DNA from 4 places in the Nonomuraea sp. LP-02 genome. Region 2 is predicted to be linked to each of the others. Evidence: riboswitches for the same ligand, from Rfam matches in the RefSeq annotation. Region 2 holds a riboswitch; each other region holds the start of a gene.
What was found. Region 2 has a riboswitch for cyclic di-AMP ahead of SMD20_RS37985 (C40 family peptidase). Riboswitches for the same ligand answer to the same signal wherever they lie in the genome.
Positions count from the first base shown of each region.

Region 1: it holds a riboswitch for cyclic di-AMP, as region 2 does, so the genes downstream of both, SMD20_RS08290 (CHAP domain-containing protein) here and SMD20_RS37985 (C40 family peptidase) in region 2, are expected to answer to the same signal.
Region 3: it holds a riboswitch for cyclic di-AMP, as region 2 does, so the genes downstream of both, SMD20_RS42250 (coiled-coil domain-containing protein) here and SMD20_RS37985 (C40 family peptidase) in region 2, are expected to answer to the same signal.
Region 4: it holds a riboswitch for cyclic di-AMP, as region 2 does, so the genes downstream of both, SMD20_RS05985 (CHAP domain-containing protein) here and SMD20_RS37985 (C40 family peptidase) in region 2, are expected to answer to the same signal.

Region 1 is NZ_JAXCLK010000001.1:1,777,281-1,784,252, forward strand. It holds gene SMD20_RS08285 (TetR/AcrR family transcriptional regulator) at 1-533, shown strand, start outside; gene SMD20_RS08290 (CHAP domain-containing protein) at 521-1,195, opposite strand; cyclic di-AMP (ydaO/yuaA leader) riboswitch at 1,210-1,350, opposite strand; gene SMD20_RS08295 (LLM class F420-dependent oxidoreductase) at 1,549-2,418, opposite strand; gene SMD20_RS08300 (iron-containing redox enzyme family protein) at 2,541-3,566, shown strand; gene SMD20_RS08305 (hypothetical protein) at 3,631-3,759, shown strand; gene SMD20_RS08310 (YeiH family protein) at 3,759-4,853, shown strand; gene SMD20_RS08315 (ABC transporter permease) at 4,947-5,726, shown strand; gene SMD20_RS08320 (taurine ABC transporter substrate-binding protein) at 5,748-6,788, shown strand; gene SMD20_RS08325 (ABC transporter ATP-binding protein) at 6,772-6,972, shown strand, end outside.
Region 2 is NZ_JAXCLK010000001.1:8,090,128-8,097,099, forward strand. It holds gene SMD20_RS37965 (DUF1707 and FHA domain-containing protein) at 1-29, opposite strand, end outside; gene SMD20_RS37970 (MFS transporter) at 96-1,445, opposite strand; gene SMD20_RS37975 (hypothetical protein) at 1,525-2,379, opposite strand; gene serA (phosphoglycerate dehydrogenase) at 2,621-4,210, shown strand; gene SMD20_RS37985 (C40 family peptidase) at 4,613-5,242, opposite strand; cyclic di-AMP (ydaO/yuaA leader) riboswitch at 5,267-5,408, opposite strand; gene SMD20_RS37990 (3-isopropylmalate dehydrogenase) at 5,521-6,567, shown strand; gene SMD20_RS37995 (branched-chain amino acid aminotransferase) at 6,790-6,972, shown strand, end outside.
Region 3 is NZ_JAXCLK010000001.1:9,069,447-9,076,418, reverse strand. It holds gene SMD20_RS42270 (helix-turn-helix domain-containing protein) at 1-329, opposite strand, end outside; gene SMD20_RS42265 (ATP-binding protein) at 565-1,047, shown strand; gene SMD20_RS42260 (DinB family protein) at 1,076-1,576, opposite strand; gene SMD20_RS42255 (LuxR C-terminal-related transcriptional regulator) at 1,770-2,603, shown strand; gene SMD20_RS42250 (coiled-coil domain-containing protein) at 2,627-3,607, opposite strand; cyclic di-AMP (ydaO/yuaA leader) riboswitch at 3,614-3,753, opposite strand; gene galT (galactose-1-phosphate uridylyltransferase) at 3,822-4,901, opposite strand; gene SMD20_RS42240 (DeoR/GlpR family DNA-binding transcription regulator) at 4,898-5,680, opposite strand; gene SMD20_RS48530 (50S ribosomal protein bL37) at 5,823-5,900, shown strand; gene SMD20_RS42235 (TrpB-like pyridoxal phosphate-dependent enzyme) at 5,949-6,972, opposite strand, start outside.
Region 4 is NZ_JAXCLK010000001.1:1,291,375-1,298,346, forward strand. It holds gene SMD20_RS05970 (VOC family protein) at 1-307, opposite strand, end outside; gene SMD20_RS05975 (class II aldolase/adducin family protein) at 304-987, opposite strand; gene SMD20_RS05980 (PadR family transcriptional regulator) at 1,096-1,677, shown strand; gene SMD20_RS05985 (CHAP domain-containing protein) at 1,751-2,455, opposite strand; cyclic di-AMP (ydaO/yuaA leader) riboswitch at 2,468-2,603, opposite strand; gene SMD20_RS05990 (Gfo/Idh/MocA family protein) at 2,726-3,679, opposite strand; gene SMD20_RS05995 (aldo/keto reductase) at 3,700-4,521, opposite strand; gene SMD20_RS06000 (hypothetical protein) at 4,637-5,581, shown strand; gene SMD20_RS06005 (DUF6716 putative glycosyltransferase) at 5,584-6,750, shown strand; gene SMD20_RS06010 (polysialyltransferase family glycosyltransferase) at 6,777-6,972, opposite strand, start outside.

The DNA of each region.
Region 1 (6,972 bases), 6.3 Mb from region 2:
ACGAGCTCGGCTTCCACAACCTGACGGTCTCGGCGCTCGCCCGCCGGTTCGGCGTCAAGCCCGCCGCGCTGTACTCCCACGTCAGGGACGCCCAGGAGCTGCGGGTACGGGTGGCGGTCCTCGCGCTGGCCGAGCTCGCCGAGCGGGCCGCCGCCGCCCTCGCCGGCCGCGCCGGCAAGGACGCCCTGGTGGCCTTCGCCGACGCCTACCGCGGCTACGCTAAGGAACACCCCGGCCGGTACGCCGCCGGGCAGATCCAGCTCGACGACGAGACCGCCTACGCCAGCGCCGCCCGCCGGCACGCCGAGATGACCCGGGCCATCCTGCGCGGCTACGACCTGCCCGAGCCCGCCCAGACCGACGCCGTGCGCATGCTGCACAGCACGTTCCACGGTTTCGTCAGCCTGGAGACGCAGGGCGGCTTCGCCCGCACCCCGCGAGAGGTGGACGTGTCCTGGGCGAGAACCCTCGACGCCCTCGACTCGGTGCTCAGGAATTGGCCTCCGGACGAACCGGGAGGTCAGGCGGCGTAGTTCGGGTAGCCGTAGCCGACGACCTGGGAGGTCGGGCGGACTCGCTCCTCGACCTTGCCGTTGCCGGTGTTGCCCTCGATCGTGGAGATCGTGCCGTCGCCGTTGTCCTTGACGACGAAACCGACGTGGTTGATGGCGCTCAGGCTCTTGCTGCCGCTCCAGGAGAAGAACACCACGGCGCCGGGCTTGGCCTCGGTGCCCCAGCGGTCGTTGGCGGCGAACCACTTGGCGTGGGAGACGGTGTAGGCGTCCCAGCCGATCTGGGAGCGGGCGCCGCTCTGCTCGCCGACCCAGGAGACGAACATCGAGCACCAGGGGGCGTTCAGGTAGGCGTTCCTGTTGCCGCCGTCGCGCAGGACGGTCTCGCCGGCGCGGGGCGAGTCGGCGTACCACTGCTGGAACTTGGTGCCGCCGCCGGCGGCGTTCTCGGACGTGCCCACCTGGGCGCGGGCGAGGTCCAGCACCTGATGGGCGGTGACGTTCACGCGCGCGTCGCGGTTGCTGACGCCCTGCTGGGCGGCGGCCGCGGGCTGCGCGGAAGTGCTGTCGGCGGCCGCGGTCACGGCGGCGGTGGCGCCCAGGGCGGACACGGCGAGGGCCCCGCTCACCGCCAGCTTCGCGGCGTTCAGCTTCGGGGCACGGATGAAACGGCTGATGGCCATGAGGGATTGCTCCTTTGTGCTTCCGTGCCGCTTACCGGGTTAGCTGACGGGTTCGGGCGTGCGGAAGCTGCCCTACGGCACACGGACGTGCCGATTCACCCCGGTCGAGAACGGGTCCCCGGTTCCGCCTGTGGCGGATTCAGCGGCCGCGGGCATCGAAGGCCCGCGGTGGGAGTGGGATCGTACGCGGCGCCCGCGACGCGGACGCAGGCGAGCGCGGCCCGGTGGTCACTCGCTCCACGGCTGAGGTCGAGGCCACGCTCACTGGACGGTACAACACCCCTCTGACCTGCGTCATTCCCCGGTCACGAAATCCCCATGACGGGCGGCGAAGGTAATGCGCCGGTGTGCTCTCAGCCGCGTTCCAGTCCGAGCGCGGCGGCGGCCTCCTCCAGTGCGTCCAGATGTCCCTCGACCGGGCCGAGGCCGGCCCCCATCGTGTTGATCGCGAGATGCGTCGCGCCCGCCTCCCGCCAGCGTCCGGCGAGGTCTGCCAGCTCCCCGGCGTCGCCCGTCCACCCCACCCGGCCCTCCATGCCGAGCCCGGACGGGTCGCGGCCGGCCTGCGTGGCGGCCTCCTCGACCATGGCCTTGGCCTGGTCGAGCTCCGGCCCCGGAGCCATCTGGGGGAACCAGCCGTCGGCCAGCCGCCCCGCCCGCCGGTAGGCCGGGGGCGACTGCGCGCCGAACCAGACCGGGATCGGCCGCTGCACCGGCAGCGGCGCGAGCCCGGCGGCGCTCACCCGGTGGTGCTCGCCCTCGAAGGTGACGGTCTGCTCGCACCAGAGCCGGCGCATCACGGCGACCTGCTCCTCGATCCGCTTCCCGCGGGTGCGGAAGTCCGCGCCGAGCGCTTCGTACTCGACGTGGTTCCAGCCCAGCCCCACGCCCATGCGGAAGCGCCCGCCGGTCAGCAGGTCGACCTCGGCGGCCTGTTTGGCGGCCAGCACCGCCTGCCGCTGCGGCAGGATGATGATGCCGGTGACCAGCTCCAGCGACGTCAGCGCGGCCAGGTAGCCGAACAGCACCATCGGCTCGTGGAAGGTGGTGTGCACGTCGTAGGGGCCGCTCCAGCCCTGGTGCACGGCCGGGTCGGCGCCCACGACGTGGTCGTAGGCGAGCAGGTGGCGAAAGCCCAGCTCCTCGACGCGCCGGCCGTAGGCGCGTACGGCGCCCGGGTCCGCGCCGATCTCGGACTGCGGGAAGACGACACCGATCTGCATGCGTGGCTCCTGTCATCGTGATCTTCCCTCCCATCATCGCGGGCCTGTCGCGCCCGGCCCGCGACCGCCACGCTGCCCGGGGCGCGCGGTTTGGGCCTCAGGGCCCCGGGCAGCGGAGCCTGATGCGCCTGCCCGCCGCTCGCGGCCCCATCACCGCCGAGCTCTTCGAACGTCTCGCCGGGCCGCCCGCCGACCTGGACCCGCCGCCGGCGGCGCCGCGCCCCTGCGCCACGGCCCTGGCGGACGGCGACCTGCAGCTCGCCCTGTTCGCCTGCTACGAGCTGCACTACCGCGGCTTCGCCGGCGTGGACGACCGCTGGGAGTGGCAGCCGTCGCTCCTGGGCTTCCGGCGCGAGCTCGAACGCCGTCTGGAGGGCGCGCTCGCGGACGCCGTGCCGCGTCCCGCGCCGGTGCCGCCCCAGCAGGTACGCCGCGCGCTCAAGGAACTGGTCGCCCACGACGAGCAGCAGGGGCCGGGCCTGGCGGCGTACCTCCAGCGCGAGGCCGACCTCGACCGGTTCCGCGAGTTCGTCGTCCACCGCTCGATCTACCACCTGAAGGAGGCCGACCCGCACACCTGGGGCATCCCGCGCCTGCACGGCCGGCCCAAGGCCGCGCTGGTGGAGGTCCAGTCCGACGAGTACGGCGGCGGCAGGCCCGAGCGCATGCACGCCGAGCTGTTCCGCGGCACCATGACCGCCCTGGACCTGGACGACTCCTACGGCGCCTACCTGGGCCGGGTGCCGGGCATCACGCTGGCCGTCTCCAACGTCATGTCGCTGTTCGGGCTGCACCGCCGGCTGCGCGGCGCGCTGGCCGGGCACCTCGCCGCGCTGGAGATGACCTCGTCGCTGCCCAACCGCCGCTACGCCACGGCCCTGCGCAGGCTCGGCGGGGACGCCGAGGCGACCCGCTTCTACGACGAGCACGTCCAGGCCGACGCCGTGCACGAGCAGGTCGCCGCGCACGACCTGTGCACCGGGCTGGCGACGCAGGAGCCGCCGCTGACCGGCGACATCCTGTACGGCGCGGCGTGCGCCCTGGCCGTCGAGCGGCTGTGGGCGGAGCACGTGCTGGGCTGCTGGGAGCAGGGCGCGACCTCGCTGGAGGACGAGACGGTCGCCGCGACTAACCCACTAAATCAGTAGGTCTTGACGGATTTACTCCTCCGTGGTGTCCTCAAGTCGGCCGACCGCCGGAGAGGGGCACCCCATGAGCACCCGAGAAGAACCTCCTGAGAGCCGTACCGCGTTCAACGAGGACTGGGCGGCGACCCTCGTCGGCCTGGCCCTGCTCGTCCTCGTCCTCGCCGGCGTCATCCCGCCCGGTCTGGTGCCGTGATGACCGCCGGGACCGCCGCCGCGACCCGCACGTGGCAGTGGAGCGCGCTCGGCGTGCTCGCCGTCCTGCTGCTCGGGGCCGCCACCCGTTTCCTGGAGCAGAACGTCCCGTCCTGGTTCGCCGGCTCGGGCCTGGCCAAGGCCGTCGAGTTCCCCGTGTACGCGATCGTCCTCGGCCTGCTCGGCAACGCGGTGCTCACCGCGGCCGGGCTGCGGGAGCGGCTGTCGGGCGGGTTCCGCACCGAGTTCTTCATCAAGACCGGGCTCGTGCTGCTCGGCGCGTCGATCAACCTCAAGGTGATCGTGACCGCGGCCGGGCCGGCGATCGTGCAGGCCCTCGTGCTGATCAGCACGGTGTTCCTGTTCACCTGGTGGCTGGGCGGCCGGCTGGGGCTGGACGACCGGCTGCGGGCGCTGCTGTCGTCGGCCGTGTCGATCTGCGGGGTCAGCGCCGCCATCGCGGCGGCCGGAGCCGTGCAGGCCAAGCGCGAGCAGCTCGCCTACAGCGCCAGCCTGGTGATCGCCTTCGCGCTGCCGTCGATCTTCGTCCTGCCCGCGCTGGCCTCGCTGCTCGGGCTGAGCCCGGAGGTCGCGGGCGCGTGGATCGGCGGCAACATCGACACCACCGCCGCGGTGACCGCCGCGGGCGCGCTCGCCGGTGAGGACGCGCTGGCCATCGCCACCATCGTCAAGGTCACCCAGAACGCGCTCATCGGCGTCGTCGTGGTGGCGCTGACGGCCTGGTTCGCCTTCCGCGTGGACCGGCGGCCGGACGCGCCCCGGCCCGGCGCGGGGGAGCTGTGGCGGCGCTTCCCGAAGTTCGTGCTCGGCTTCGTGGCCGCCTCCGTGCTGGCCACCTGGTACCTCACCACGGTCTCCGCCGGGCACGGCAAGGAGGTCATCGGGGTGGCGAACGACCTGCGGACCTGGTTCCTCATCCTGGCCTTCGTGAGCATCGGCCTGGAGTTCCGGGTGGCCTCGCTGCGGGAGGCGGGCTGGCGGCCGGTCGCGGTGTTCGCGGCGGCGACCGTGGTCAACGTGGTGGTCGCGCTCGCGCTCGCCCTGGCGCTGTTCTCGGGGTTCGCCGTGTCGTGAAAGCGGCGTCGCCGCAGCTTGCGCGGCGCGGGCCGGATCCTCTACCGTATTTCCCACTAAACCAGTCGTTTATAGGGAATAGGGGTTGGGCCGGTGTTCCGTGGCGTCGCGCTCCGGGCCGCGAGCGTGATCCTGCTCGGGGCGATCTGGTGGGCGGTCGCGGCCGCCCACCTCTGGCCGGAGGTGTTCGTGCCGTCGCCCGGCTCGGTGTGGCAGCAGTTCCTGCTCACCTCCTCCACCCACGACGGGCAGCGCGGCTACGGCGGCTACCTGCTGTCGGAGCACCTGCTGGCCAGCCTGCGCAGGATCGCGCTCGGCAGCCTCTACGGCATCGCGGGCGGCGTCGCGCTCGGCCTGGTCGTCGGGCTCGTGCCCACGGTGCGGGCGTTGCTCAACCCGCTCATCACGTTCGTACGGACGCTGCCGCCGCTGGCCTACTTCAGCCTGCTGATCATCTGGCTCGGCATCGACGAGCCGCCGAAGGTCGCGCTGCTGTTCGTGGCCGCGCTGCCGCCCGTGGCCGTGGCCACCGCCGACGCCGTACGCGGCGTGCACGCCGACTACCTGTACGCGGCCCGCTCGCTCGGCGCCCGCCGATGGCAGCTCCCGTACCGGGTGGTGCTCCCCTCCGCGCTCCCCGAGGTGATCACCGGCGTCCGGGTGGCCGTCGGGGTCGCCTACACCACGGTGGTGGCCGCCGAGACCGTCAACGGCGTCCCCGGCATCGGCGGCATGATCCGCGACGCGCAGCGCTACAACCAGACCGACGTCGTCGTGCTCGGCCTGCTCGTCATCGGCGCCTCCGGGCTGCTCATCGACACGCTCCTGCAATCCATCGAGCGCCTGCTCGTGCCCTGGCGCGGCAAGGCCTGAAACCCCCGGAGGCACCAGCCCATGAAACTCCGCCTCGTCCCCGCCCTGGCGCTCGCCCTCTGCCTGGCCGCCTGCTCGACCGGCACCGGCGCGAGCGGCGGCGCCGCGAACGCCGCCAACGCCGACGGCAGCCCCAAGGAGCTGCGCATCGGCTACCAGCTCATCCCGAACGGCGACCTCATCGTCAAGGACCAGCGCTGGCTGGAGAACGAGCTGCCGGACACCAAGGTGACCTGGATCAAGTTCGACTCCGGCGGCGACGTCAACACCGCGATGGTGGCGGGGAGCATCGACATCGGCCTGGCCGGCAGCAGCCCGGTCACCCGTGGGCTGTCCGCGCCGCTGAACATCCCGTACCAGGTGCCGTGGATCTTCGACGTCATCGGCGAGAACGAGGCGCTCGTCGCCCGCGAGGCGACCTCCGCCGACGGGCTGAAGGGCAAGAAGATCGCCACCCCGTTCGCCTCCACCGCCCACTACAGCCTGCTCGCCGCGCTCCAGCGGGCCGGGCTCGCCGAGTCCGACGTCACCGTCGTCGACCTGGAGCCGCCGGACATCCAGGCCGCCTGGACGCGCGGCGACATCGACGCCGCCTACGTCTGGACGCCGGTGCTCGGCGAGCTGCGCAAGACCGGGAAGACGCTGGTGACCAGCAAGGAGCTGGCCGCCGAGGGCAAGCTGACCGCCGACCTCGCCGTGGTGCGCACCCAGTTCGCGACCTCCTACCCCGAGACCCTGCGGACCTGGCTGCGCCAGCAGGACCGGGCCGTCAAGCTGGTGCGTTCCGACAAGCAGGCCGCGGCCGCCGCGGTCGGCCGCCAGCTCAACCTCGCCCCGGACGAGGCCGCCGCGCAGCTCGATGAGCTGATCCTGCTCGACGGCAAGGAGCAGGCCGGGCCCGACTACCTCGGCACGCCGGACGCGCCGGGCAAGCTCGCCGAGAACCTGCGGGACGCGGCCGCGTTCCTCAAGGCGCAGAACAAGCTGCCGTCGGTGCCCGAGCTCACGGTCTTCCAGAAGGGCCTGGCCACGAAGGACCTGCGCGATGCGTTCAGCGGATGAGCTGACCGGCGGGTCGCGTACGGCGGCCGGCGTGCGGCTCGACGGCGTCTCGCTCACCTACCGCCCGCGCTCCCGCTGGTCGCGGGCCGAGCCCGTCGAGGCGCTGCGCGGCATCACGGCCGGCTTCGATGCGGGCGAGTTCGTGGCCGTCGTCGGGCCGTCCGGCTGCGGCAAGAGCACGCTG
Region 2 (6,972 bases):
GCGCGGAAGGGTGGATGGGTCGAGCTCATGTAGCGAGTATCGGCCTCAACCTCGGCTCGTGTCCAGAATACGCCGAATCGGGTGCCACGCTGGGTTCAGGCGTCCGCGGGCGGCGCCACGGGAGGCGTGAGCCGGTACTTCAGCGTCACCAGCACCGACGCGAAGATGATCAGCGCGGGGATGGCGGTCTGCCCGATCAGCACGGCCGTCACGGCGCTGTCCGGCTGCTGCACGGGAGTGTCCGGCTGGGACTCGACGAAGCCGCCGAGCGACAGGATGACACCGAAGATCAGCGCGCCGAACGAGCTGACCCCGTTCTCGATGGCCGTCCAGAGCCCGGTGAGCACGCCCGCGCGGCGCTTGCCGGTCTCGGCGGCGTCCACGGCGATGACGTCGGCCAGCATGGAGAACTGCAGCAGCTGCAGCCCGGCGTACCCGACGCCGACGAACAGGATCGTCACGTGCGCCCACAACGACCCGAACAGCGGCGTGGCCATGGCCGCCGCCGTCCCCGCCGCGAACAGCGAGGCCGCCAGCACCATCGCCCCGCGCTTGTCGAAGCGCCTGGCGAGGCGCACCCACAGCGGCATGGTCAGCAGGATCGGGCCCACGAGCGCGGCGAAGAGCGTCTGCGTGGCCTTGGGATCGCCGATCGTGTACGTGGCGAAGTACGGCGCGGCGGCCAGCATCATGCTCACCGCCAGCATCTGCGTGCAGGCCAGCACGGTCAGCCAGAGGAACGGCCGGTTGCCCCTGATCGCGGCGAGCTGCTCGCGCCAGTTGCCCCGGTCGGCCTCCGGCGCGCCGGTCATGGGGGCGCGGGCGGTGCCGAAGAAGGAGCCGAGCATGGCGAGCAGCAGGATGACCGCGATGGTGAGCGCCATCGTCCGGTAGCTGCCCAGCGTCCCGTGCTCGCCCTCGCCGGTGGCGATGGCGGGGGCGAGCACGCCGCTGATCGCGGTGGCCACGCCGATGAAGACCATGCGCCACTGCAGCAGCGAGGTGCGCTCGTGGTAGTCGTGCGTCATCTCGCCGGGCATGGCCTTGTACGGCACCTCGAACAGCGCGTACGCCGTCGCCGTGGCGAGGAAGCACACCGCGACGTAGGCGGCGGCGGGCACCCCCGTCAGCGGCGGCCCGGCGAAGACCAGGAAGAACGCGACCGGCAGCGTGCAGGCCCCGGCGAGCAGCCAGGGCCGGCGCGGCCCCCAGCGCGAGACGGTCCGGTCGGACCAGCGCCCGACCAGCGGGTTGATGACGAGGTCCCAGATCTTGGGCGCGGTGACCACCACGCCGGCCAGCCACGCGGGCACGGCCAGGAAGTTGGTCATGTAGTAGAGCAGCAGCAGTCCGGGCACGGCGTTGACCGTGGCCGTGCAGAAGGAGCCGACCCCGTAGCCGAGGCGCACGCCCCGGGGAACCGTGGCCGCGACCGGTGTGATCATCCCCACATTAGAGCCGAGCAACGGCTTGTTTGGGGAGACCCCATTCGACCGGCGGCGGGGGAGAACCCGCCGCCGCCGGTCAGTCGTGCACGTCGGCGCACACCACGTGCGCGCCGATCTCGATCATCCGCTGCTCGCTGCGCGCGTCGGCCACCCGGGCCATGAGGATCGGCGCCCCGCTGGCCGCGAACTGCGGCAGCCGGGCCCGCACCAGGCGGTGCAGGTCGCGTACGACGTCCTCGGCGGCCGACATGTGGACCTTGACGTGCAGCATGATCCCGGTGGCCCCGGACGCGGTGCTCGCCTCGGAGATCCACACGTGGTGCACGAGCGGGAAGTCCACGAGCAACTGCGCGATCGCCTGCCGCAGGGCGGGCAGGATGGGATGGGCGCACCGGCGGTAGCCGGGATCCACCTGCTGCATCGGGCCCGACAGATGCGGCCTGGGCGCGGGCACCCACGGGAACGACGGCGCCTGCGGAGCCGGCGGGGCGACCTGGGCCAGCGCGGCACCCCGCGACACGGTGGCCATCGCGCCCGTCGCGTAGGCGGCGGGCGCCGCCCCCGACAGGACGGGCGTGGGCCCGGTCCGCGTCGTGGTGAGGAAGCGCTGGAGATCGTCGATGGGCACGGCCGCGGCGGCTGGTCCGGCCGCGTCGATCACGATCTCCCGCACGCCCGTGACGCGCTGGATGTCCAGGATGGTGTCGGCGTCGCACGCCGACAGGGAATGGCTGCCACGGTGCCGGGCGTAGGTGGTCGCGCTGGTGTAGCCCAGCAACACGCGGTCCCCGGCCTGGGTCGTCCCGAGGACGACCGAACGGTCAGGGCGCACTGCCACCAGGACGCCACCGTCGGCGAGAGCGCCCAGCAGCCGGTGGGGCGTGCCATGCTGGGCGAGAACGTCGGCAAGCGCAGGATTCCCGATGCTCATATGACGAACCATAGGTAGTCGGCCACGGCTTATCAGGCTAATGGCGAATAAATCTCCCGATCAAGACGAAGATGGCCCCGGGATGGGTGACTTTCTCCTCTACCGGGTAGCCGCCGCCCGTCTCACATGGTGGGTCCTTCGTGAATGCGTTCACAAGCGGCGGTTAGACTCGGTAAGACCGCCGGGGGATCCGTGGACGTGTCCCCCTCATGACTCGCCGGAAGCCCCTAAGGATCCACCTGTGAACAAGCCCGTCGTACTGGTCGCTGAGGAGCTGTCCGAGGCCGGCCTCGCCGTTCTCGGCGCCGATTTCGAGGTCCGCCACACCGACGGCGCCGACCGTTCCCAGCTCCTGCCCGCCCTCGCCGACGTGGACGCCCTCATCGTGCGCTCCGCGACGCAGGTCGACGCCGAGGCCATCGCCGCGGCGCCCAAGCTGCGCGTGGTCGCCCGGGCGGGCGTCGGGCTCGACAACGTCGACGTCGAGGCGGCCACCAAGGCCGGTGTCATGGTCGTCAACGCGCCGACCTCCAACATCACCAGCGCCGCCGAGCAGACCGTCGCCCTCATCCTGGCCAGCGCGCGCAACACCGCCCAGGCGCACGCCGCGCTGAAGAACGGGGAGTGGAAGCGGTCCAAGTACACCGGCGTCGAGCTGGACGAGAAGGTCGTCGGCATCCTCGGCTTCGGCAAGATCGGCCAGCTCGTGGCGCAGCGGCTGCAGCCGTTCGGCGTCGAGATCATCGCCTACGACCCCTACCTGCCGCCGGCCCGCGCCGCGCAGCTCGGCGTCAAGCTGGTGAGCCTCGACGAGGTGTTCAAGCAGGCCGACTTCATCACCGTGCACCTGCCGAAGACCAAGGAGACCCTCGGGCTCATCGGCGACGAGGCGCTGCACAAGGTCAAGCCGAGCGTGCGCATCGTCAACGTCGCCCGCGGCGGCATCGTGGACGAGGCCGCGCTCTACTCCGCGATCAAGGAGGGCCGCGTCGCCGGCGCCGGCCTCGACGTCTTCGCCAAGGAGCCCTGCACCGACAGCCCGCTGTTCGAGCTCGACCAGGTCGTCGTCACCCCGCACCTCGGCGCCTCCACCCACGAGGCCCAGGAGAAGGCCGGCACCCAGGTCGCGCGGAGCGTGAAGCTGGCGCTCGCGGGCGAGTTCGTGCCGGACGCGGTCAACGTCCAGGGCGGCGCCGTCGCCGAGGACGTCAAGCCGGGCCTGCCGCTGGCCGAGAAGCTGGGCCGGGTGTTCACCGCGCTGGCCGGCGAGGTCGCCACCAAGCTCGACGTCGAGGTGCGCGGCGAGATCGCCTCCCAGGACGTGCGGGTCATCGAGCTGGCCGCGCTCAAGGGCGTCTTCGCCGACGTGATCGAGGAGCAGGTCACCTACGTCAACGCGCCGCTGCTGGCCAAGGACCGCGGCGTCGCCGTCGAGCTGATCACGAGCTCCGAGAGCCCCGACTGGCGCAACGTGGTGACCGTCCGCGGCGTGCTGGCCGACGGCCGCCAGGTCTCGGTGTCAGGCACGCTGTCCGGGCCCCGCCAGATCACCAAGATCGTCGAGGTCAACGGCTACGAGATGGAGATCGAGCCGACGGCGCACCTCGCGTTCTTCACCTACGCCGACCGTCCCGGCATCGTGGGCGTGGTCGGCCGCCTGCTCGGCGAGCACGGCGTCAACATCGCCTCCATGCAGGTGGCCCGCGACGTCAAGGGCGGCAAGGCGCTCATCGCGCTGACCGTCGACTCGGCGATCCCGGCCGACATCGTCGACCAGATCGTGGCCGAGATCGGCGCCGAGAGCGGCCGTTCGGTGGACCTGGAGGACTGACACTCCCCGCCTCGCGCGAAAGGCCGCCGCCCGGACCGGGCGGCGGCCTTTCGTTGTCTCAGCATGCGGGATGCTAGGACATCCAACGAGATTCCTCGGTTAACGTGGAAGTACATGCGCCAGGTGCTCGTACTCATTACCTGCCGCGGCGAGGCCTGTTAGGGCAGGTCGGCGACTCGCCGCGGTGAACGGCGTCGCGTCGGCCGGTAAGTCCCTCCCGTCAGTAACGCCTCCTCGCGAAACGAGTTGACGATCATGTACGAGATGTACGCCTATAACCGTGCCGAAGACCACAAGGACGAGGCCGCCGAGGCCCTGCAGACCGCGCTGGACCGCCGCGACAACGGCGGCGCCCCGCAGGAGTCCGGCCGGTAGGGCCCCGGCTCGCATCGGAGACGCCGGTCAGAGCACCGACGCGACGGGCATGGGCGGTGCAGGCTCCTTCTGCTGCTTCGCCCACTCCCGCACGCCCTTGCGGTCGGGCCGTACGGCGCCGACGAAGGCGCTCCTGCGCCAGCTCGACAGCTTCTCCTCCTTGATGACGTCCCCGGTGCGGGGCGCGTGCACCATGTAGCCGGGCCGGGAGATCATCCCGACGTGGCCGAGGTTGCTGAAGAAGGCCAGGTCACCGGGCTTGAGGTGGTCCCAGGAGACCTTTTTGTCGAACGCCGCGTACTGGTCATTGGTGACGCGGGGCAACTGGATCCCCGCCTTCTGGTACGCCCGGAGCATGAGCCCCGAGCAGTCGTATCCGCCTGGGCCGGTCCCGCCCCATAGGTACGGGATGCCCTGTTTTTTCAGGGCGAAGTTCAGCGCGATCTTCCAGGCGGGCCTGCTCTGCCTGTCCCGGATCTTCTTGAGTTCCGGACCGGTGAGCGTGGTGGTGAGTGCGCGCTGGTCGAGGGTTTCGGCCTTGGGCACGCGGTCAGGGTTGGTCTGTGCGGTTTTGGTCTGGTCGGGCTTGGTCTGGCTGGGGGTGGATGCCTGGGCAGGGGAGGCGAGCACGGCGAGGCCGGTCGCGCCCGCCGCCACGAGAATGGCGATGCGAGACAGGGGACTGTCCTTCCATACGGCCGACCGGGTTAGCTGACGGGCTCGGGCTTGGAAGCAGCCCTACGGCGCGTGCCGATTCGCCCCAGGGGGAAAGTGGGTCCCCGGCTCCACGCGAACCGCCGCGTGGATTAGGCAGGGCACGGACGCTAACGAATCAGTCAAAAGATCGCAAACCTTCACAAATCGGACTTCTGGGAAACAGTCCGAAAAATGAGACCGAGTGTTCGTCAGGCGAGACGAGCCGGTAAGGTACCGGCATGGAGTCGCGTAACATCCGCTTGGCCGTCATCCCCGGCGATGGCATCGGCACCGAGGTCGTCACCGAAGGGCTCAAGGTCCTCGAAGCCGTCGGCACGAAGATCGAGCCCACGCACTACGACCTGGGCGCGGCGCGATACCACCGCACCGGCGAGACGCTGCCCGACTCGGTGCTGCAGGAGCTGCGCGGCTACGACGCGATCCTGCTCGGCGCGGTGGGCGACCCCAGCGTTCCCCCGGGCATCCTGGAGCGCGACCTGCTGCTGCGGCTGCGCTTCGAGTTCGACCACTACGTCAACCTGCGCCCGGTCAAGCTCTTCCCCGGCGTCGAGACCCCGCTGGCCGACACCGCGGCCGAGGACATCGACATGATCGTGGTCCGCGAGGGCACCGAGGGCCTCTACGCGGGCACCGGCGGCGCCATGCGGCGCGGCACGCCGCACGAGATCGCCACCCAGGAGTCGCTCAACACCGCCTACGGCGTCGAGCGCGTCGTCCGCTACGCCTTCGACAAGGCCCAGAGCCGCCCGCGCAAGAAGCTGACGCTGGTCCACAAGACCAACGTCCTCACCTTCGCCGGCGACCTGTGGCAGCGCACGGTCAACCGGGTGGCCGAGGAATACCCCGAGGTCACCACCGACTACTGCCACATCGACGCGGCGTCGATGTTCTTCGTGACCCAGCCGGGGCGCTTCGACGTCGTCGTCACCGACAACCTGTTCGGCGACATCATCACCGACCTCGGCGCGGCCATCGCGGGCGGCATCGGCCTGGCCGCGAGCGGCAACATCAACCCCGAGCGCACGGCGCCCAGCATGTTCGAGCCGGTGCACGGCAGCGCCCCCGACATCGCGGGCCAGGGCAAGGCCGACCCGACCGCCACCATCCTGTCGGTCGCCATGCTCCTCGACCACCTCGGTCTGAGCGCCGAGGCGGCCAAGGTCGAGCAGGCGGTCGCCGACGACATCGTCGAGCGGCTGACCGGCTGGACCGGCCGCACCACCTCGCAGATCGGCGACGACATCACCGCGCGAGTATCCAGCTAGGGCCGCCTAGCCTCCCCACGCGCCTGGCGGTCCGCACCTGGATCGCCAGGCGCTTTTTGCTGTCCAAGCGGCCGAATCGCCCAACGACAGCTTGTCATCCCATATGGCGAGACAATAGGAAGTACTAGCTGCCTTCGGGCAGGGCTGCCGCGCCGTAGCGGGTCCACGGACCCTCAGGATTCGGTAGATTTTCGCGAAATCGCAGAGAGAAGGACCAGCGTCATGACCATCGCTCAGAAGCTCAGCTTCGACGTGCAGCTATCCGACCACGCTCGCACCGCGGCCGAGCGGGAGCAGGTACTGACGAACCCCGGTTTCGGGCAGTCCTTCACCGACCACATGATCACGATCGACTACACCGAGGGCCGCGGCTGGCACGACGCCCGGCTGACGCCGTACGGGCCG
Region 3 (6,972 bases), 980 kb from region 2:
TCAAGGCCGACGTACGCCTGGAACCACGTGGGCAGGACATCGTTGAACCGGTGCCACCAGCCCGGCTCGTTGGCGGTGGCGACCAGGTCGAGCACGGCGGAGCGGGCCTGCTGGTCGACGACCCCGTACAGGGTCAGCAGGTCCGCCACGTCACGCTCTTTGAACCCCACCCGGCCCAGCTCCATGCGGCTGATCTTGGATTCGGAGCCACGGATGAGGTGGCCCGCCTCCTCGCGGGTGACGTTCTTCGCTTCCCTGAGCTTGCGCAGTTGGGAGCCCAGGAGGATGCGCAGCGCCGTCGGCCCGGAACCCGGCTGGTTCTGCGTCACTTTGCCTCCTATCAAGGTCCGCACCACACAGTGACACCACATTGGCTGCTATGACAAGGTCCCAACCGGGTGTCCGATTCGCCGTGTCGACCGGGGAAAACGCCGCTTGCGGCTGCACATTGCAGCTGCACGTGCATTTGGGTCTTGCAGCCGCAGCCGTCGTGACCCATGATGGCTTAGTGCATATTGGGCCAAACATGCACTAACCAAGGCTTTACGGGGAGGTATTGGCGGGATGGTAGAGGACCCTCTGGCCACTGCCGACTGCCTCCAGATCACCCGCGAGGTCGGCTTCGATCAGTTGCTCACTGGTCGCGGCGGCAAGCCGTACACCACCTCGTGCCCGTTGCCCTTCCAGGCCGACTCGGTGAAGACCGCCAGGGACGTCACCCGCTCCACCCTCCGGGGCTGGGGCCTGCACGACCTGAGCGACGACGCCGCGCTCGTGGTCTCCGAGCTGGTGACGAACGCGGTCAGGTACGCGATGCGATCCTCGGGGCGGCGCGAGATCGAGCTGCTGCTCATGCGGGTCAGCCCCCACGTGCTGCTGGCCGTGGCCGACCCCAGCGACGAGGTGCCGCGGCGCAAGGAGCCCGACTTCATCTCCGAGAACGGCCGCGGCCTCTACATCGTCGAGACCTACAGCCAGAGCTGGGGCTGGGACCGGCTGGCCCGCGGCGGCAAGGCCGTGTGGGCGCTCTTCCGCACCGAGCCCTGACCGCCTTCTTCTGATCACTCGCCCGTGGTCACTCGCCCGTGGCGCCGTCGATGCGTTCGCGCAGGAGATCGGCGTGGCCGTTGTGCCGGGCGTACTCCTCGATCATGTGGACGAGGATCCAGCGGTGCGAGCAGTCGTCGCCGCTGCGCTTCCCCACGGCGTCCAGCGGCCTCGCGGCCGAGATGGCGCGGGCGCGCTCGATCTCGTCCCGCCAGGTGTCGAACGCCTCCTCCACCGACGCGGCGTCCACTTCCTTGAAGTCGGCGTCGATGTCGCGGTCCTTGTCCCACAGCTTGGGGACGTCCTCGCCGGCGAGCACCCGGCGGAACCATGCGCGCTCGACGTTCGCCATGTGACGGACCAGGCCGAGCAGGGACAGCCCGGAGGGTTCGGCGCTGCGCAGGCGCAACTGCTCGTCGGTCAGGCCGGCGCACTTGACCGCGAGGGTGGCGCGGTGCCATTCGAGCCAGTTGCCGAGCACGGTGCGCTCGTCGCCGGTCAGCGGCGGCGGAGTGCGGGGGTCTTCCATGAGCCCCGACCCTATCGAGCGTCCCGGGACCGCCTGCCGTCGGGACGAGCGCGTCGATCCACCGATCGGTTGAGCCGGCGACCCCACCGTCCGGCGGCCAGGTCCCGTCCACTGGCCGGTGTCGGCAGAAGCACGGGCCGTAGCAGGCTGAACGCGTCAATCGCCGACGGGCCGAGCCCGGAAGGACGCGCGCATGCCACCAGTGATCGAGGTACGCAACCTCCACAAACGTTATGACGACAAGATCGCGGTCGACGACGTCTCGCTCACCGTCCGGGAGGGTGAGATCTTCGGCATCCTCGGCCCGAACGGCGCCGGCAAGACGACGACCGTGGAGTGCGTCGAGGGCCTCCGCGTGCCGGATCGCGGTGAGATCAAGGTGCTGGGGCTCGACCCCCTCCGGGACCGCGCCGAGCTGACCCGGCGACTCGGCGTCCAGTTGCAGGCCGGCCACCTGCCCGAGCGGCTGCAGGTCGCCGAGGCACTGAAGCTCTACAGCTCCTTCTATCCCCGGCCCGCCGACTGGCGCGCCCTGCTGGACGGCCTCGGCCTGGCGGACAAGGCGAAGACCAGGTACGCGATCACCGAGCTGGCCAGGCTCGGCGTCACCGCGCGCGTACTGGTTCTGACCACCTACGACACCGACACCCACGTACTGCCGGCCATCGAGGCGGGCGCGACCGGCTACCTGCTCAAGGACGCTCCCCGGGAGGACCTGCTGCGCGGTGCCCGGGCCGCCGCCAAGGGCGAGAGCGTCCTTTCCCCTTCGGTGGCGGCACGGCTGATGAACCGGGTCAGGACACCCGCGCCGCAACTGCTCAGCCAGCGGGAGCTGGAGGTCCTGGGTCTCGTGGCGGCCGGGAACACCAACCGTGAGGCGGCCGCCCGGTTGTTCATCACCGAGGCCACGGTCAAGAGCCACCTGCTGAACATCTACACCAAACTAGGCGTCGGAGACCGGGCCGCCGCCGTCACCGAGGCGTTCAACCGGGGCCTGCTCGTCCCACGGGCCTCTGAGCAGTCCTGACCCTTGGCTCGTCGTGCGCGTCCTCAGTTCATGGAGATGTGGACGTGGTCGTAGTGGTTCTCGGTGACGCTGCCGCGGTCGGACATCGCGCGCCAGCCGGAGCCCGAGTTGATGCGCTGCTTCCAGATCACGTACTTGACGCCCAGTTTGCTCTGGTTCTGCAGGGCCCAGGCGGCGATGCGGTCGCCGAGGGCGTTGTCGGCCGCGCTGGGCATGGTGCCGCCTGAGCTCATCATGAAGTCGCAGGCGCGGCCGAGCGGGTGCTCGCCGCTGGAGCCGGAGCGGAAGCAGCCCACCGAGAACGGCAGCGCGAAGTTCTTCGTCACCTGCTCGCGCATGAGCCGGGTGCGCGCGGTGATGTTGTCCGAGCCGGACGGCAGCTCGGGGGCCCAGCTGCCGTCGGAGTTGCGGCCGGTGCCGTACGGGACCAGGTCGGCCAGCTTGTCCTTGATGTCGTCGATGACGTCCTCGGCCTCGTCGCGCTGCTCGGCGACCGAGGCGGCGTCCGCGCGGATCTTGACCGCCAGCGCCTCGGCCTCGGTGGCGGCCTTCTTCTTCTCGTCGCGGGCCGTGGCCACGCCCTGCACCAGCGCCTGCTGCTCGGCGGTGAGCTGCTCGAGCACGGCCGCGCTGGCGCCGTCCAGCATGAAGCCCGGCACCGGGGGGTTGCCGTTCTGGTAGCGGAGGCGGGCGAGCTCGGCGACGCGCTGCTCGGAGGCGGCGAGCGTACGCTCGGCCGTGGCCAGGCGTTCCTTGGCGGTCTCGGCGGCCTCCTGTGCCTTGGCCAGCTCGACGCGCTTGAGGTTGTACTGCTCGATGAGCTTGTCGACCTTGGTGTTGAGCCGCTTGAGCTGGGCGCGGAGCTGTGACTCCGACGGCTTCGGCGCGGCGGCCTGCGCGGGGGCCTGCGCAGGGGCCGCCTGCACAGGGGAAGGCGTCGACAGGAGGACGGCGGCGGCGGTGACGAGACCGATGGCGAAGGGCACGGGGGACGAAGCCGCCACGTACTGGGTTCCTCTCCCTCTGCCGGCCGGGTTAGCTGACGGGTTCGGGCGTGAGAGTGCGTCCCTACCACCGAAGTGGATTCACCCCAGGTGCGGTGGGTCCCCGGCTCCCGGGCGACGCGCCCGGGATTAGGCGTGCGACGGCTGGTAGCGCCGTTGCTTATGGGGATATTAGTGGTAGATCACAAGTAATGCGACCTTAAGTAGAAATCTATTAGTGATCAAGTTGTGATCGCAGCATGCGTGCCGCTTCCTCCGGCAGCACGTCGTTGACGAAGGCGCCCATCGCCGACTCCGACCCGGCCAGGTACTTCAGCTTCTCCGGCGCCCGCCTGACGCTGAACAGCTCAAGCCGCAGGTGGGCGAGGTCCCGCCCCTCGCGCACGGGCGCCTGGTGCCAGGCCGCGATGTACGGCATCACGACCCCGAACAGCCCGTCGAAGGCCCGCAGCACCGACGTGTAGAGCGGCGCGAACGCGGCCCGCTCCGCCTCCGTCAGCGCCGGCAGGTCCGGAACCTGCCGATGCGGATAGACGTGCACCTCGAACGGCCAGCGCGCGGCGGCCGGCACGAACGCCGTCCAGTGCTCGTTGGAGGTCACGACCCGCGTGCCCGCCGCGCGCTCGGCGGCGAGGACGTCGGCGAACAGGTTGCCGGGGCCCTTGTGCCGGGAGGCCGCGCCGAGGTTGAGCTTGGTGCGCGGGGTGACGTACGGGTAGGCGTAGATCTGGCCGTGCGGGTGCGCGAGCGTGATGCCGATCTCCGAGCCCCGGTTCTCGAAGCAGAACACCTGCTCCACGCCCTCGACGGCGGACAGCTCGGCGGTGCGGTCGGCCCACGCCTCCATGACCAGCTCGACCTGGTCGTCGGAGAGGCGGGAGAAGCTGGCGTCGTGGTCGGAGGTGAAGCAGACGACCTCGCAGCGGCCGGCGCCGGGACGGACCTCGCTCAGGCCGCCCACATCCTCATACGTACCGAAATTTCCGGAGAAGGACGGGAAACGGTTCTCGAACACCACGACGTCGTAGTCGTACGCGGGGATCTCCGTGTCACGGCCGGGCGCCGACGGGCACAGCGGGCACTCGGCCGCCGTGCCCTTGGGCTGGAACGTACGCGTCTGGCGGTGCCCCGCCATCGCGATCCACTCCTCGGTCAGCGGGTCGTAGCGCAGCTCGGAGGCCACCGGCCGGGGGCCGAGCTCACGCCGGTCGGTCGCGCTCCGGTCGGCGTCGTCCCTCCGGTCGAAGTAGATGAGCTCCCGGCCGTCGGCCAGATGGGTGATGGTGCGCTTCACAGCGTGCCCTCTTCCGCGATGATGAGTTCGCCGGCCCGATCGGCCAGCTCCGTGCGTGCTTCCTCCGGCAGCCCCGCGTCGCTGATGACCACGTCGGCCTCGCTCAGCTCGGCGATGGTGCTGATGCCGACCGTGTTCCACTTGGTGTGGTCGGCGGGCACCACCAGGCGGCCGGCGGCGCTCACCAGCTCCCTGTCGGTCTCGGACTCCAGCAGGTTGGGCGTGGTGAAGCCGGCCCGGACGCTCATGCCGTGGACGCCGAGGAACAGCGTGTCCACGTGCAGGCGGCGGATCGCGGCCACGGCGACAGGGCCCACCAGCGCGTCCGAGGGCGTACGGACGCCGCCGGTCAGCACCACCGTGCGGTCGGCGCGCGGGTTGCGGTGGAAGACGTCGGCGACGGGGATCGAGTTGGTGATCACGGTCAGCTCGGGAACGGCGATCAGGTGATGGGCGAGGGCCCACGTGGTGGTGCCCGCCGACAGCGCGACGGCGGTGCCCGGCCGGACGAGCTGCGCGGCGCGGCGCGCGATGGCCTGCTTCTCCGGCTGCTGGCGGGCGGACTTGGCGGTGAAGCCCGGCTCCTCGGTCGAACCGGGGCCGAGTGCGGTCGCGCCGCCGTGCACCTTCTCCAGCAGGCCGCGCTCGGCCAGCACCTCGAGGTCGCGGCGGATGGTCATGTCGGAGACGCCGAGCTCGCGCACGAGGTCGGCCACGCGTACGCCGCCGTTGCTGCGTACGCGTTCGAGGATCGCCTGCTGACGCTGCTGTGCGAGCACCCTTGCCCCTTCCAACAGATTCCACCAAATTATGACATGACAATGGTGGGAAATGTTAGTTCGCGAGGCGCACTTGCCTGGTCGGCGCGGTGGGAGGACGTTGGGAATCCATGTCGGACCCCGATCGCGGGAGGCGAGTTTCATGGCCAGGCGGGCACGCAAAGGCAAGGCGCGCAAGAAGAAGAAGGCGAACCACGGCAAGCGCCCCACCGCACGATAGGAACCACCGGGTGGCCGCCTGCCGCGCGGCCACCCGCTCACCTCATGATCAGCTCGGCAGCTCCGTGAGCGCCTGGTCGATGCGCTCCTGCGGCAGCGTGTAGTCCTCCAGCTCGCCGCCCAGGTGCCGGTCGTAGGCCGCGAGGTCGAAGTGCCCGTGACCGCACAGCGCGGTCAGGATGACCTTCTCCTCGCCGCTCTCCTTGCAGCGCAACGCCTCCGCGATCGTCTCGGCCAGCGCGTGCGTGGGCTCGGGGGCCGGCACGATGCCCTCGGTACGGGCGAAGCGGACGCCGGCCTCGAAGCACTCGCTCTGGGCGCGGGTGACGGCTTCGAACAGGCCCAGGTCGTACATGTGTGACAGCAGCGGCGACATGCCGTGATAGCGCAGGCCGCCCGCGTGGATCGGATCCGGCACGAACGAGTGCCCCAGCGTGTGCATCTTGAGCAGCGGCGTCAGGCCGGCGGTGTCGCCGAAGTCGTAGGCGTACACGCCGCGGGTGAACGACGGGCAGGCGGCCGGCTCCACCGCGCGGAACACCGTGTCCAGGCGGCCCGCCAGCTTCTCGCGCAGGAACGGGAACATCAGCCCGGCGAAGTTGGAGCCGCCGCCCGTACAGCCGATGACCAGGTCGGGCAGCTCAGGGAGCTGTTCCAGTGCCTCCTCGCCGATGAGCGTCTGGTGCATGAGCACGTGGTTGAGCACCGAGCCGAGCGCGTAACGGGCGTCGGGGGTCGCGGCCGCCACCTCGACGGCCTCGCTGATCGCGATGCCGAGGCTGCCGGGCGAGCCGGGGTCGCCCGCCAGGACCTTGCTGCCCGCGCCGGTCACCGGGGACGGGCTGGCGTGCACCGTCGCCCCGTACAGCTGCATGAGCGAGCGGCGGTAGGGCTTCTGGTCGTAGGAGGCGCGAACCATCCAGATCTGGCATTCCAGATCGAACTGGGCGCAGGCGAAGGCCAGCGACGATCCCCACTGCCCCGCACCGGTCTCGGTCGTGAGCAGCCGGACGCCTTCCTTGGCGTTGTAGTACGCCTGCGGCACGGCGGTGTTCGGCTTGTGGGAGCCGGCC
Region 4 (6,972 bases), 6.8 Mb from region 2:
AGTCGCGGACGCGGCGCGAGCGGGCCTCCTCGGCGCTACCCCGGGCGACGGTGACGCCCGCCTTCTCCAGCTCGGTCTCGGCGGCGGCCAGCGCGTCCTCGTCGCGGACGGTGAAGCCGGAGCTGATGACGCCGGATTCGCCCTCGACCAGGGCGAGGCAGTGGTGGCGCTGGTCGGCGCGCAGGTAGGCGACGCCGTTCTCCTGGGCGGTGAGCTCCATGCCGACGATGTCGACCGCGAAGCGCACGGCGGTGTCCAGGTCGGCGGCGCCGGAGCGGACGTAGGCGATGTCCGTCAACTCGATCATGACGACTCCCGGAGGTGGGACCAGATGCGGGCAAGGAGTTCGGGCGCGGCGGCCCGCCACGCCCGCTGTTCGGCGGGCGTGAGGGGGATGGGGGTTCCGGCCGCGGCGGCGGTGGCGTTCATGCGGGCCGCGGCCTCCAGCACCCACATGAGGGCGACGGCCTCGCCGACGCTCGCGCCGGTGGTGACCGCGCCGTTGCCCCGCATGACCAGGGCGGGGGAGTCGCCGAGCCGGTCGGCGAGCGCCCGGCCGCGGGCGCGGTCGCGGACGAGCACGGCGTCGTCGAGCACGGGCACCTCGGGCCCGAGGAAGGCCCCCTGTCCGTGCAGCGGCAGGATGGGCACCCCGGCGGCGGCGAGCGCGGTGGCGGCAGGCGGCTGGGCCCGGCAGATCGCGCCGGTTCCGGGGCGGGCGCGGGCGATCTCGACGTGGATCCACGCCTCGCGCGCCGCTCCGTCGGGCAGCTCGGCGGCGTCGAGGGGGAGTTCGGCGTACGGGGACGCGGCGGTGAGGGTGCCGAGGGGGACCGGCGGGGTCATCAGCAGCCGGTCGCCGCCCGTCCGGACGGAGACGTGCCCGAACGCGGTCACCAGCCCCGCCGCCGCCAGCGCCCGGCCGGCCAGGGCCAGCTCGGTCCGTAAGTGCTCTGCCGGTAATGGTCCGGCTTCTGCCGTGGTCACCGCCGTCCGCCCTCCTCGCGAGATCGTTCTCGAAGTCAGGGAGGACAATACATGTATCTCCATACCTGTTCTAGAGGAACGGATCATGCTCTCCCTATGCTGGAGGGCATGTCGCTTCAGCACGCGCTGCTCGGCGTCCTGGAGGCGCGCCCCATGAACGGGTACGAGCTGACCCGCTTCTTCGAGGCCGCCCCGCGCTGGGTGTGGTCAGCGCCGCAGAGCCAGATCTATCCCACGCTGCGCCAGATGGAGCAGGCCGGGCTCATCGAGGGCCAGAAGGAGATCCGGGGCACCAGATTGAGCCGGACCGTCTACTCCATCACCGAGCGCGGGCTGGCGGAGCTGCGCGCCTGGCTCGGCACCGCCCACACCCCGCCGCCGGCGCGGGACGCGTTCTTCCTGCAGGCGCTGTTCTTCGACATGATCGAGCCGGACCGGGCGGCGTCGGTGCTCAAGGCGTTCATCGCCGAGCAGGAGCAGCTCGCCGCCGAGTGGCGGGCGCACAGGGAGGCGCTGCTGGCCAAGGACACGCCCCTGCTCAAGGAACGGCTGAAGAACCGCCCGGCGGCCGAGCACGATCGCATCGCCGCGCTGAAGGCGCACGTGTTCGCGGGCCAGATCGCCGTCGCGACGGCCCGCGCCGCGTGGGCCCGCGAGAGCCTGCGGCTGCTGGAGGAGCCCACACCCTGACGCGGGCGGGGCCGGACACGCGACGAGCGCGCGTCCCCGGGCGATGGGGACGCGCGCTCGTACGTGGGTGAGGTCAGGAGGCGTACTCGGGGTAGCCGTAGCCGACGACCTGCCACTTCGGCCGGACGCGCTCCTCCACCTTGCCGTTGCCGGTGTTGCCCTCGATGGTGGAGATGGTGCCGTCCTGGTTGTCCTTCTCGACGAACCCGACGTGGTTGATGGCGTCGAGGTCCTTGCTGCCGCTCCAGGAGAAGAAGACCACCGCGCCGGGCTTGGCGGCGGTGCCGAAGCGGTCGTTGTTCTTGAACCACTTGGCGTGGGCGACGGTCCAGGCGTCCCAGCCGATCTGCGGGCGGGCGCCGGTCTTCTCGCCGACCCAGGAGACGAACATCGCGCACCAGGGGGCGTTGAGGTAGCCGGCCGGGGTGCCGCCGTCGCGGGCGATGGTCTCGGCGGCCCGCTTCGAGTCGGCGTACCACCGCTGGTACGGGGTGCCGCCGCCGGCGGAGTTCTCGCTGGTGCCCACCTGGGAGCGGGCCATGGACAGCACCTGGGCGGCGGTGACCTGGATCTTGTTCTCCTCGGCGCGGGAGCGCTGGGCGGCGCGGTCGACCGGGTTCTTGACAGTGTCGCTGACGGTGTTGCCGTGCTGTCCGGCGGCCGACGCGGTCTCGGCGTTCGCGGCCTGCGGGCCGAGCGCGGCGGCGGCCACGGCCGTGCCGAGGACGGCGTAGGCGATCTTCATCTTTCGGGCAGCGGTGAAGCCGTGCTTGGCCATCGAGGGGGTTACTCCTTGCTTCCATGCCGCTTACCGGGTTAGCTGACGGGTTCGGACGTGGAAGCTGCCCTACGGCACGTGGTGCCGATTCACCCCAAAGGACGTGGGTCCCCGGTTCCGCGCGTGGCGGATTCAGCGGTCACAGGACGATCCTGTGATGTTCTTTCACTTGCGATGGTCAGACATACTCCGACAAAACGGACGTATGCCCTGAGATGCCCCATAAGGTAATACACACGGCAAGGAGATGACAAATCCCTAAAAGCCTGGTCAGGACAGTTGTTGCCGGGCGTCGGCCAGCAGCCCCATCATGGCAAGGGATTCGTCGAGCGGCATGATCGCCGATTCGGTCCGGCCCTCGGCCACCGCGGCCCGCACCTCGCGCACCTCACCCGCGTAGCCGTTGTCGGCCGGATCGAGCAAGTGCTCCTCGGGCTCCATGCCGGGCGCCGACAGCACGATCCGCTCCGGCGCCCAGAACGCCGCCGGGATCTCCGCCCGCATGCCCGTGCCGACCACGTGGGCGGAGTTGGGGTAGTGCGCGAGCAACGAGGTCGCCACCACGGCGTGCCGCCCCCCGGAGTACGTCAGCAGCCCCGCCGCCTCGGCGTCCACGCCGTTGGGCGCGAGCGACCCGGTGACGCGCAGGCCCTCGGGCATGCCGAGCAGGAGCTGCGCCAGCCCGAACGGATAGATGCCGAGGTCGAGCAGCGCGCCGCCGCCCAGCTCGGGAGCCCACAGCCGGTGCGCCTCGTCATAGGGATGGGCGAAGCCGAAGGACGCCTGCACCGAGCGGATCTCCCCGAAGCGCTCGTCGGTGGCGATCATGCGGATCAGCGGGTTGAACCGCATCCACATGGCCTCCATGAGGAAGACGCCCGCCTCGCGCGCCAGGCGCACCATCGTCTCGGCGTCCGCCACGCTCGCCGCGAGCGGCTTCTCGCACAGCACGGCCTTGCCGTTCGCGATGGCGGCCACGGCCACCGGGAGGTGCTGGGCGTGGGGCGTGGCGACGTAGATCGCGTCCACGGCCGGGTCGGCGCACAGGTGCTCGTAGGAGCCGTACGCCGACTCCGCGCCGAGTGTCGCGGCCAGCGCCCGCGCCCTGCCGAGGTCGCGGGAGCCGACGGCGGCCACCCGCATGCCCGGCTCGGCCGCGATGGCCGCCCCCACGGTCTGGGCGATGCCGCCGGTCGCCGCTATGCCCCAAGCAAAATCTCGCACAAGGCGAGATCGTAGAGGGTTCAGGTGGCGTTGAAGGTGTCGGGGTCGGGGCCGAGGCGCTTGCCCTGGTTGAGCGCTCCGATGGCGGCCATGTCCTCGGTGTCGAGGATGAAGCCGAACACGTCGATGTTCTCCTTGATGCGCGCCGGGGTGACCGACTTCGGGATCACCACGTTGCCGAGCTGCAGGTGCCAGCGGAGCACGATCTGGGCGGGCGTCCTGCCGTACTTCCCCGACAGCACCGCCAGCGCCGGATCCTCCAGCAGGCCCCTGCCCTGGCCGAGCGGGCTCCACGCCTCCGTGAGGATGCCGTTGGCCTCGTGGAACTCGCGCATCTCGCGCTGCTGCAGATAGGGATGGAGCTCGATCTGGTTGAGCGACGGCGTGATGCCCGTCTCCTCCATCAGCCGGGTGAGGGTGGGGACGGTGAAGTTGGACACCCCGATCGCCCTGGCCCGGCCGTCCCGGTAGATCTTCTCCAGGGCCTTCCACGCCTGGACGTACTTGTCCTGCCGCGGCACCGGCCAATGGATGAGGAACAGGTCGACGTGATCGAGGCCCAGCCGGGCCAGGCTCTCGTCGAAGGCCTGCTCGGCGCGGCCGTGGTCGCCGTTCCACAGCTTGGTCGTGACGAACACCTTCTCGCGCGGCAGCCCGCTCGCGCGCACGGCCCGGCCCACGCCCTCCTCGTTGCCGTAGGCGGCGGCCGTGTCGATGTGCCGGTAGCCGGCCTCCAGCGCGGTGCGCACGGCCTGCTCGGCCTCGTCGCCGGGGACCTGCCAGACGCCGTACCCCAGCTGCGGGATCTGCACGCCGTCGGTGTTGAGCATGAGCGAGTTCATAGCCTCCATTGTTCACGTCGCGTTCCTGGCGGCTTAAGGCGGCGGGGGTAACTTAACGGCGTCATGGACGGGCCATCACCCTGCTGGGGAGGCCCATCGGCCGGGAGGGGCAGGAGTGGTCGGACAGGCGTCGGCCTGGGTGGAGTCACCGCTCCAGATGCTGTGCGCCGTCGAGGCCCACCACGCGGGTCTCCTCGGGCCCGTGACCACGATCGTGCCGCGCGCGGGGCTGCGCGCGCTGAAGGCCACCCGCGCGGAGCTGCGTTCCCTCGGGCCGCCCGCGGGGCTGGTGCTGGCCGATCCGCGTGAACGCATGCCGCGCCGGGTCGTCGCGGTCGGCGACGCCTTCTCCGGCAGGGTGCAGGTGCGCTGGCTGGCCTCGTGGCCCGGCCGGGTCGTCATCGTGGACGACGGCCTCGCCACGCTGCGCCTGCTGGAGCTGCTGGCGGCCGGGCCGTCGCGCCCGCTGCTGCGCGCCCGCGCCGAGCCGTCCGTGCCGCGCGCCGCACTCGGCCTGGCCGCCGCGCTGCGGCTGCGCCTCAGCCGGGTGTCGGTCTTCACCGCGCTCGACGTGGACGACAAGCTCGCCGAGGCCGTCCGCGCCGCCGGCGTCGAGCTGGTCCGGCACGACTTCGCCTGGCTGCGCGCCCAGCCGCCGAGCCCGTACGGCCCCGCCGAGCACACGGTCGTCCTCGGCACCTCGCTCGTCCGCAACGGCCTGGTGCACCGCGGCCGCTACCTGCGCTGGCTGACCGACCTGGCCGCCCGCGAGCCGCTCGCGTATTACCCGCACCGCCGCGAGGACCCGGTGGACGTGGCGCTGATCGGGGAGCTGCCCGGCGTCACCGTGCACGAGGCGGGCGCGCCCGCCGAGCTGACCCTGCGCGGCCTGCGCCCGGACCAGCGGGTGCTCAGCCTCCCCTCGACCGCCGTCACCTCGCTGCGGGTCCTGCTCGGCCCGCGCGGCGTCGCCGTCGAGCCCGTGGACGTGCCTGACGACTGGTGGACCAGCAGGGCGGCGCCCGCCCTGCGCTCGCATCTGACGGGAGTGCCTGGTTGAACGTGTTGGCGGTGGCCGACTCCGACTCGTACCTGAAGTGGGCGGCCTGCCTGCTCGACGACCTGCCCGGGGGCTCTTCCCCGGACCTGGTGGTGGTCCGTACGCCGATCGCGCCCTCGCCCGAGCAGATCGCCGCCGCGGTGAGCGGGCGCGGCCGGCCCGCGCCGCCGGTGCTGTCGGCCCGGTCGGTGCGCCGGCTGGCCGAGCGCACCCGGCCCGACGTGATCCTCGTGGCCTGTACGGGACCGGTGGTGGACGTGCTCGTGTCCGGCGTGCTGGACGGGCTGCGGCCCCGGCCGGTGTTCGTCAGCGGGCTGCCGGGCATCTCGGTGCCGGCGACGGAGAAGGCGTGGATCTACCGCAGCGGCTGCGACCTGTTCGTGGTGCACAGCGAGCGGGAGGTGGCCGAGTTCGGCGAGATCGCCGGGCGGCTCGGCGGGGGAGGGGCGGTCGGGCTGGCCCGGCTGCCGTTCCTGCGCGCGGGCGCGGCCCGGGCGGGCGGCGACCGGGTGGTCTTCGCCACCCAGGCCAAGGTGCCGCGCGGGCGCGAGCAGCGCGAGCGGATCCTGGTCGCTCTCGCCGAGCTGGCTCGGCGCCGGCCGGACCTGGACGTCGTGGTCAAGCTGCGGGCCCTGGAGGACGAACGGCAGACGCACCGCGAACGCCACCACTACCAGCGGCTCTGGCGCGAGATGGGCGAGCCGGGGCGGCTGCGCTTCGCCGCCGGGCCGATGCACGAGCAGCTCGCGAACGCGGCCGGGTTCGTCACCGTCAGCTCGACGGCGGCGCTGGAGGCGATCGCGCTGGGCGTGCCGTCGCTGGTGCTGACCGACTTCGGCGTCAGCGCCGAGATGATCAACGTGGTGTTCGAGGGCAGCGGCCTGCTCGGCACGCTCGAGGACCTGGCCGCAGGCGGCTTCCGCGCGGCCTCGCCCGCCTGGTGCGCGGCCAACTACTTCCATCCCGGCGAACGGGACGACTGGGCCGCGCTGCTGGCCGGCCTGGTGTCCGCCGGGCCGCGCCGGCCCGCGACGTCCCTGCTGGACGGCCCCGAGCACGCGGCGGCACGCCGGCGGGCCCGGCTGCGGGTGGAGGTGCACCCGTCGATGCTGCGGGCGGGGTACAAGGCGAGGCGCCAGGTCCGCCGCTACCTGGCGGCCCTCGGCTGAGCGGCGGGTGGGCGGTGCCCCGGCGGTCAGCCGAGTGGCCGGAGGCGGCGCCGCAGCCGGTCCAGCGCCGTCGGACGGGACGACGCCCGCCGATCCAGGAGGCCCAGCACCTCCAGCCGCCTGCGCTTGAAGTAGCGGGCGTCGAAGTCGATCCGCGCCGGCCGCAGCCCCGGATACGCCTCGGCCTGCATGCAGTAGCCGACCGCGCGCACCAGCCCGGCG